Regions from separate parts of the Hydrogenophaga luteola genome, predicted to be linked through region 2. Evidence: riboswitches for the same ligand, from Rfam matches in the RefSeq annotation. Region 2 holds a riboswitch; the other holds the start of a gene.
The links. Region 2 has a riboswitch for thiamine pyrophosphate ahead of ACFOPI_RS05660 (thiamine ABC transporter substrate-binding protein). Riboswitches for the same ligand answer to the same signal wherever they lie in the genome.
Positions count from the first base shown of each region.

Region 1: linked by a shared signal. The riboswitch ahead of thiC (phosphomethylpyrimidine synthase ThiC) and the one ahead of ACFOPI_RS05660 (thiamine ABC transporter substrate-binding protein) in region 2 are both predicted to bind thiamine pyrophosphate.

Region 1 covers NZ_JBHRXX010000005.1:107,660-111,147, reverse strand. The annotation lists gene thiC (phosphomethylpyrimidine synthase ThiC) at 1-1,765, opposite strand, end outside; TPP riboswitch at 1,867-1,982, opposite strand; gene ACFOPI_RS10575 (cation-translocating P-type ATPase) at 2,029-3,488, opposite strand, start outside.
Region 2 covers NZ_JBHRXX010000002.1:391,414-394,901, forward strand. The annotation lists gene ACFOPI_RS05645 (FtsX-like permease family protein) at 1-504, opposite strand, end outside; gene ACFOPI_RS05650 (hypothetical protein) at 598-768, shown strand; gene ACFOPI_RS05655 (hypothetical protein) at 845-1,237, opposite strand; TPP riboswitch at 1,360-1,462, shown strand; gene ACFOPI_RS05660 (thiamine ABC transporter substrate-binding protein) at 1,523-2,563, shown strand; gene ACFOPI_RS05665 (ABC transporter permease) at 2,560-3,488, shown strand, end outside.

The DNA.
Region 1 (3,488 bases), on a different contig from region 2:
AGTCGCGCACGTCCTGCGTGATCTTCATGCTGCAGAACTTCGGCCCGCACATGGAGCAGAAATGCGCCTCCTTGCTGGAGTCCTTGGGCAGGGTTTCGTCGTGGTAGGCCTCGGCGGTCTGCGGGTCCAGGCCCAGGGCGAACTGGTCGCGCCAGCGGAACTCGAAACGCGCCTTGCTCATGGCGTCGTCGCGCGCGCGCTGGCCCGGGTGGCCCTTGGCCACGTCGGCCGCGTGGGCGGCGATCTTGTAGGCAATGATCCCCTGCTTCACGTCGTCGCGGTCGGGCAGGCCCAGGTGTTCCTTGGGCGTCACGTAGCACAGCATGGCGGTGCCCATCCAGCCGATCATGGCGGCGCCGATGGCGCTGGCAATGTGGTCGTAGCCCGGCGCGATGTCGATGGTCAGCGGTCCGAGCGTGTAGAACGGCGCTTCCTGGCAGTGCTTGATCTGCTCGTCCATGTTGGCCTGAATCATGTGCATGGGCACATGGCCGGGACCTTCGATCATGGTCTGCACATCGTGCTTCCAGGCGATCTGCGTCAGCTCGCCCAGCGTGCGCAGTTCGGCAAACTGAGCTTCATCGTTCGCGTCGGCGCCCGAGCCCGGGCGAAGGCCATCGCCCAGCGAGAAGGTCACGTCGTAGGCCTTCATGATTTCGCAGATCTCTTCGAAGTGCGTGTACAGGAAGTTCTCTTTGTGGTGGGTGATGCACCACTTGGCCAGGATGGAGCCGCCGCGCGAGACGATGCCGGTGCGGCGCTTCGTGGTGAGGTGGATGAAGGGCAGGCGCACGCCGGCGTGGATGGTGAAGTAGTCGATGCCCTGCTCGGCCTGCTCGATCAGCGTGTCGCGGAAGATGTCCCAGGTCAGGTCTTCGGCCACGCCGCCCACCTTCTCCAGCGCCTGGTAGATCGGCACCGTGCCAATGGGCACGGGCGAGTTGCGCACGATCCAGTCGCGCGTGGTGTGGATGTTCTTGCCGGTGGACAGGTCCATCACCGTGTCGCCGCCCCAGCGGATGGACCACACGAGCTTTTCAACCTCTTCCTCGATCGACGAGGTCACGGCCGAGTTGCCGATGTTGGCGTTGATCTTCACCAGGAAGTTGCGGCCGATGATCATCGGCTCGACCTCGGGGTGGTTGATGTTGGCGGGAATCACCGCGCGGCCGCGTGCCACCTCGTCGCGCACGAACTCCGGCGTGATCACGTCGGGAATGCGCGCACCCATGGGGTTGCCGCGCAGGCGCGCCTCGCGCTCGGCGTCGCCCAGGTATTCGCGCATCCACTCGCGCTTGCCGTTCTCGCGGATGGCGATGTACTCCATTTCGGGGGTGACGATGCCCTGGCGTGCGTAGTGCATCTGCGTCACATTGGCGCCAGCCTTGGCGCGCAGCGGCTGGCGCTGCAGGCCGGCGGCTTCGGCGCGCAGGGCCTCGATGCGTGCATCCGCAGTCTCACCGTGCTTGCCACCATCGTCCAGTGCCACGCGGGTGCGGCCCTCATAGGCCTCGGTATCGCCGCGCGCGGCCACCCATTCGCTGCGCACGGGCGCCAGACCACGGCGGATGTTGATGTCGGCGGCAGGGTCGGTGTAAGGGCCGGACGTGTCGTAGACCGTGACGGTCTCGCCGTTGGTCAGTGCGATCTCGCGCATGGGCACCTGCACGCCGGGCTGAGCGCCGGGCACATAGACCTTGCGCGACTGGGGGAAGGGCTCGCGCGTGAGCGTGAGCAGCTGCTGGAGCTTGTCGGGGGCGTTCATCGGGCGGTCTCCTGAGTGAAAAAGCTGTTGCGGAAACGAACAGCTCCGGAGGACCGCCTGGAGGGACCATGGGTGTGGACGGATGCATCCCGTCCATGGGTCCTTCAAGGCAACGCTCTTCTTTCGCCGGTACTAGCCGGATCAAGTTCACGGGTTCGGTGTGTCACACCATCTCAGCGCCGGGCCTTGTCAGGCCCGTGCACCCCGGAGCAGGCGCGCAGTGTAGCGTGGTTCTTTGCGGGGCGCCAAATGCCCCTCGCCGGTCAGGCCTGGTTGCGCCGTCTGCGCCGTACCTGCTTGATGGTCTCGAACCAGAGCACGCTCAGCAGGCCGAGCCCGCAGGCCGCCGCGAGTTCGTGCCAGGGCAGCGGCGCGAAGCGCAGCACCTCCACGGCCCAGGGCACGTACAGCGCCGCCAGCAGCAATGCCAGGGTCAGCACCACCACCAACCAGAGCGCACGGTTGGGCGTGCCCAGCGTGGCCCAGAATGGCTCGGTGGCAGACCGGTTGGACAGGATCAGCGCCAGGTTGCCGACCACCAGGGTGGCGAAGGCGAAAGCGCGGGCCTCTTGCTCAGGCAGACGGGGAGCCGCCCAGGCAAAGGCTCCCAGCACGGCCGTCAGCACACCCAGGCCCTGCAGCAACGCCAGCCACAGGGTCACACCCCCGAACAGCGGCGCGCTGGCGTCGCGCGGCGGACGCTGCATCAGGTCGCCTTCGGCGGGTTCGTTTTCAAACGCGACCGAGCAGGCGGGGTCGATGATGAGTTCGAGCAGCGCGATGTGCATCGGGAACAGCAGCGCCGGCCAGCCGAACAGCACCGGCAGCAGCGCCGTGCCGGCGATGGGCACGTGCACCGCCAGGATGTAGGACATGGCCTTGCGAAGGTTGTCGAAGATGCGCCGCCCCAGCCGCACCGCGCGCACGATGGCCGCGAAGTCGTCGTCCACCAGCACCAGCGAGGCCGCCTCGCGCGCCACGTCGGTGCCGCGCAGCCCCATGGCCACACCCACGTGCGCGGCGCGCAGCGCGGGCGCGTCGTTCACGCCGTCGCCGGTCATGGCCACGATGTCGCCGCGCGCCTTGAGCGCCTGCACGATGCGCAGCTTCTGCTCGGGCGCGATGCGGGCGCAGACGCTCACGTTGGCCATGCGCGCGCTCAGCGCGGCGTCGCTGAGCGTGGTCATTTCGTCGCCGGACAGCACCTCGGCCTGCGGACCTGCCAGGCCGGCCTGCTGTGCGATGGCCCGCGCCGTGGCCGGGTAGTCGCCGGTGATCATCACCACGCGGATGCCGGCGGCGCGGCACTCAGCGATGGCTGCCGGCACCTGCGGGCGCACCGGGTCGGCCAGGCCCAGCAGCCCGACGAAGCTGAAGTCGAAGTCGTGTTCGCCTGCCGGCCAGTCCTGGCCCTCGAACGTGCCGCTCGCCACACCGAGCACCCGCAACCCCTCGGCGGCCAGCCTGTCCACCACGCCCGCGATGTGGGCCCTCTGCGCATCGTCCAGGTGGCACAGGTCCATCACGGCCTCGGGCGCGCCCTTGGCCGCGACTGTCTGTGCCCCGCCGTCCGATGCCGCCCACACATGCGACATCGCGCGCAGCGCCGGGCTCAGCGCATAGGTCTGCACCAGCCGCCAGTCGCGGTGCAGGTGCTCGGTGTCGGTGAGGAAGCGCTCGCCCAGTTGGTGGAACGCCTTTTCCATCGGATCGAACGGGTCCA
Region 2 (3,488 bases):
CAGCGTGGCCGGTAGATCGCCCGAAGGCGCCAGCGCCTGGCTCGCCGCCGGGTTGAGGAACACCGCATCGGGGGCGAACAGCTCGAAGCGCCCCCGGCCCGTTGGATCGTCGCCCGGCGTGGGCAGCGGCATCAGCGCGGGCGAGACGGCGGCCACCGACAGGGCATCCACGCCGACCAGCCGCACGCCCAGGCGCTGGTCATTGGCGAGCAGAACCGATGTGGACACTTCCAGCACCGGGCTCGCGGCCGCCACACCCGGCGCCTGCGCCACCGGCTCCACCAGGGCGTCGTTCAGCCCGCCCTGGCGCGCGCGCAATGAGAGGTCGGGCTGACCGTTCACCGCGCTCACCGCCCCGGAAAACTCCGCCAGCGCCGACGCATTGATCAGCTGCACCGCCAGCGCCAGTGCCACGCCCAGCATCACCGCCACCACGGCCGCGGCCGTGCGCCAGGGGTGGTGGCGCAGTTCCTGCCAGGAGTAGGTCTTGAGCAGCGCGAACATGGTGCGAGCTTAGCGCCGCACCCCGGCACCTGGGCGGGACGTGGTCATGTGGTCCAATACGGGGTTTCCAACCAACTTTCCCTTGAGACTGACATGGGCAACAAAATCGTCACCGAAGCCGACCGCAAAGCCTCCCCCCGTCCCACCGCCGCCAACGGCGTGGTGCTGCCCACCCCCGGCCGTGGCCAGCGCGTGAGCCTGGAGCGTGGTGTGGCCACCCGCACCAAGAAGAACCCCGGCAAGCGCTCGAAGAAGGGCGGCTGATTGCCCGGGTTGTCGCACCCGACCTCAGGAAAAAAGGCCCGTCAGGGCCTTTTTTCTTGGCTGCAGAGCCTCAGCATTACTCCAGTCTGATCACCTCGCCGTTGGCGACGCGTGTGAGGTAGACCGTGTTGCCAAGCATGCGTGCTTCGGAACAGCCGCTGTTTGGTATGCGGTTCCATTCAATGCACATCTGGCTGCCTTCGATTCGCCAGCGCCCCGAGTCGTTGGTCTGGCCCGCGTTGACGTACACGAAATCGCTCTTGAACTGCAGCCGGACCTCGCCGCCACTGGCAGTGCGGTAGGAGAACGAGTTCCCCGTCAGTCTTTCCTTCAACACCTCGGGCGCCACCGGCTGGGCGTCGGGCGGGAAGGTGGGCAGCGGCGCTGCCGACTGTGCACTTGCGAAAGAGGGAATGAAGCCGAGACACAGGGTGACCAGCAGTGCGGGGACGGTCGGGGTGTGTGACATGGGCATTTCCTTGAAAAATCGCATGCTAGGGCTTGGCCCGCCCGTCGCGCCAGCAACATCCCTTTGGGCTGACAGGCATGGAGCGGGATACGCCGCCAGACGTTGCCACAACCTACAATCTCGCGTTTCACCGGGGGTGCGCCGCCGCAAGGCCTGGGCGCTGAGAAATACCCCTCTCACCTGATCTGGGTTGTGCCAGCGTAGGGAGCGTGACAAGCCGGTCCGCCGTTTGCCGTGGTCCGTCCTGCTCAAGCCCTCGCGGGCGTTTTGACAAGGCGGCTTCACATGCAACGGCGGTTTCTCTTTTCGGCGCTCTTCTCCCTCTCTTCGTTGTCGCTCGCGGGCCTGGCCCAGGCGCAGGCACCCATGCCGCTGCGCGTGCTGACCCACAGCTCGTTCGACCTGCCCAAGGAGCTGCTGGCGCAGTTCGAGAAGGACGCGGGCGTGCGGCTGCAGATCGTCAAGGCCGGTGACGCCGGCGAGATGACCAACAAGCTCATCCTGACGAAAGCCAAGCCGATTGCCGACGTGGCCTTTGGCATCGACAACACCCTGCTGCCGCGTGCGCTGGCCGCCGGCGTGGTCGAGCCCTACACCGGCCCCGCGGCGCAGCGCGCGGCCGCGGTGAGCATGGACGGCGGCGTGGTGCCGGTGGATTTCGGCTACGTCAATCTCAACATCGACAAGGCCTGGTTCGCGAAGAAAGGCCTGGCCCTGCCGGCCTCGCTGGAGGACCTCACCAAGCCCGCCTACGCCAAGCTGCTGGTGGTGCAGAACCCCGCCACGTCCAGCCCCGGCCAGGCCTTCCTGTTTGCGACCATCGCCGGCCTGGGCGAAGAGGGCGCTTTTGAGTGGTGGGGCCAGATGCGCGGCAACGGTGTGAAGGTGGTCAAGGGATGGACCGAGGCCTACTACACCGAGTTCACGCGCAACGGCGGCACGCACCCTATCGTGGTGAGCTACGCCAGCAGCCCGGCGGCCGAGGTCTTCTACAGCAAGGAAAAGATCACCGAGTCGCCCACCGCCAACCTGTTCCTCAAGGGCGGCGTGTTCCGCCAGGTTGAGGGTGTGGCCTTGGTCAAGGGCGGCAACCCTGCGGCGCGCGAAGCCGCTGGCAAGTTCATCGAGTTCCTGCGCTCGGCGCCGGCGCAGCAGGCGCTGCAGACCACCATGTGGATGTACCCGGCCGAAGCCGGCGCGGCGCGGGTGGACGTGATGAAGGCGCATGCCGTCGAACCGACGGTGTTTGACAACCCGGCTCCCGCCGAGATCAACAGCAAGGGCAAAGCCTGGCTGCAGCGCTGGACCAAAACGGTCCTCAAGTGAGCCTGTCCCGCCGCTGGCTGCTGCCTGCACTGCCGCTGGTTTTCCTGGCGGTGGTGCTGGTGGCGCCAGTGCTGCGGCTGCTGGCTGAGGGGCTGGCGCCCGGCGCGGCCGATGCCGAACCGCTGCGCTGGCTCGACGTCTGGCAGGACGATCACCTGCGCTGGCGCGTGCTGTGGTCGTTCGCGCAGGCGGCCATCACCTGCGCCCTGGCGCTGCTGCTGGGCCTGCCGTGTGCCTGGGTGCTGGCACGGCGTGAGTTTCCGGGCCGCAGACTGGTGCTGCGCCTGCTGATGCTGCCCTTCGTGGTGCCGACCCTGGTGGCGGCCATGGGCGTGCTGGCGCTGTGGGGACCGCGCGGCCTGGTCGGCGGGCCGCTGGCCGAGGCCGGCATCGGACTGACCGACACGCCCTGGCTGCTGCTCTACGGCAACCTGTTCTTCAACCTCTGCCTGGTGGTGCGCGCCGGGGTCGACGCGCTGGAACAGGTCGGCGCTCAGCGGCTGGCGGCCGCACGCACCCTGGGCGCCACACCCTGGCGTGCGTTCTGGCGCATCGAGTGGCCGGCCATTGCACCCTGGCTGGCGTCGGCGCTGTGCCTGGTGTTCCTCTACTGCTTTGCGGGCTTCGGCCTCGCGCTGGTGCTGGGTGGCCAGCGCTTCGCCACCGCCGAGGTCGAGATCTACACCCTGGTGGCGCACGAGCTGGAGCTGGGCCTTGCGGGTGTGCTCGCGGTCTGGATGATGGCGCTGACCGGCGCGGTCGCGCTGGCCTATGCCTGGCTGGAACGGCGGCTGGCCGCGCCGGCGCGGGTCACACCGGTGCTGCGGCAGCGGCCCTCGGGCGCCCTTCAGTGGCTCGGCGTGGCCGGCGCGATGGGGCTGCTGGTGCTGGTCTGTGTTGCGCCGCTGGCGGCCATTCTCTGGCA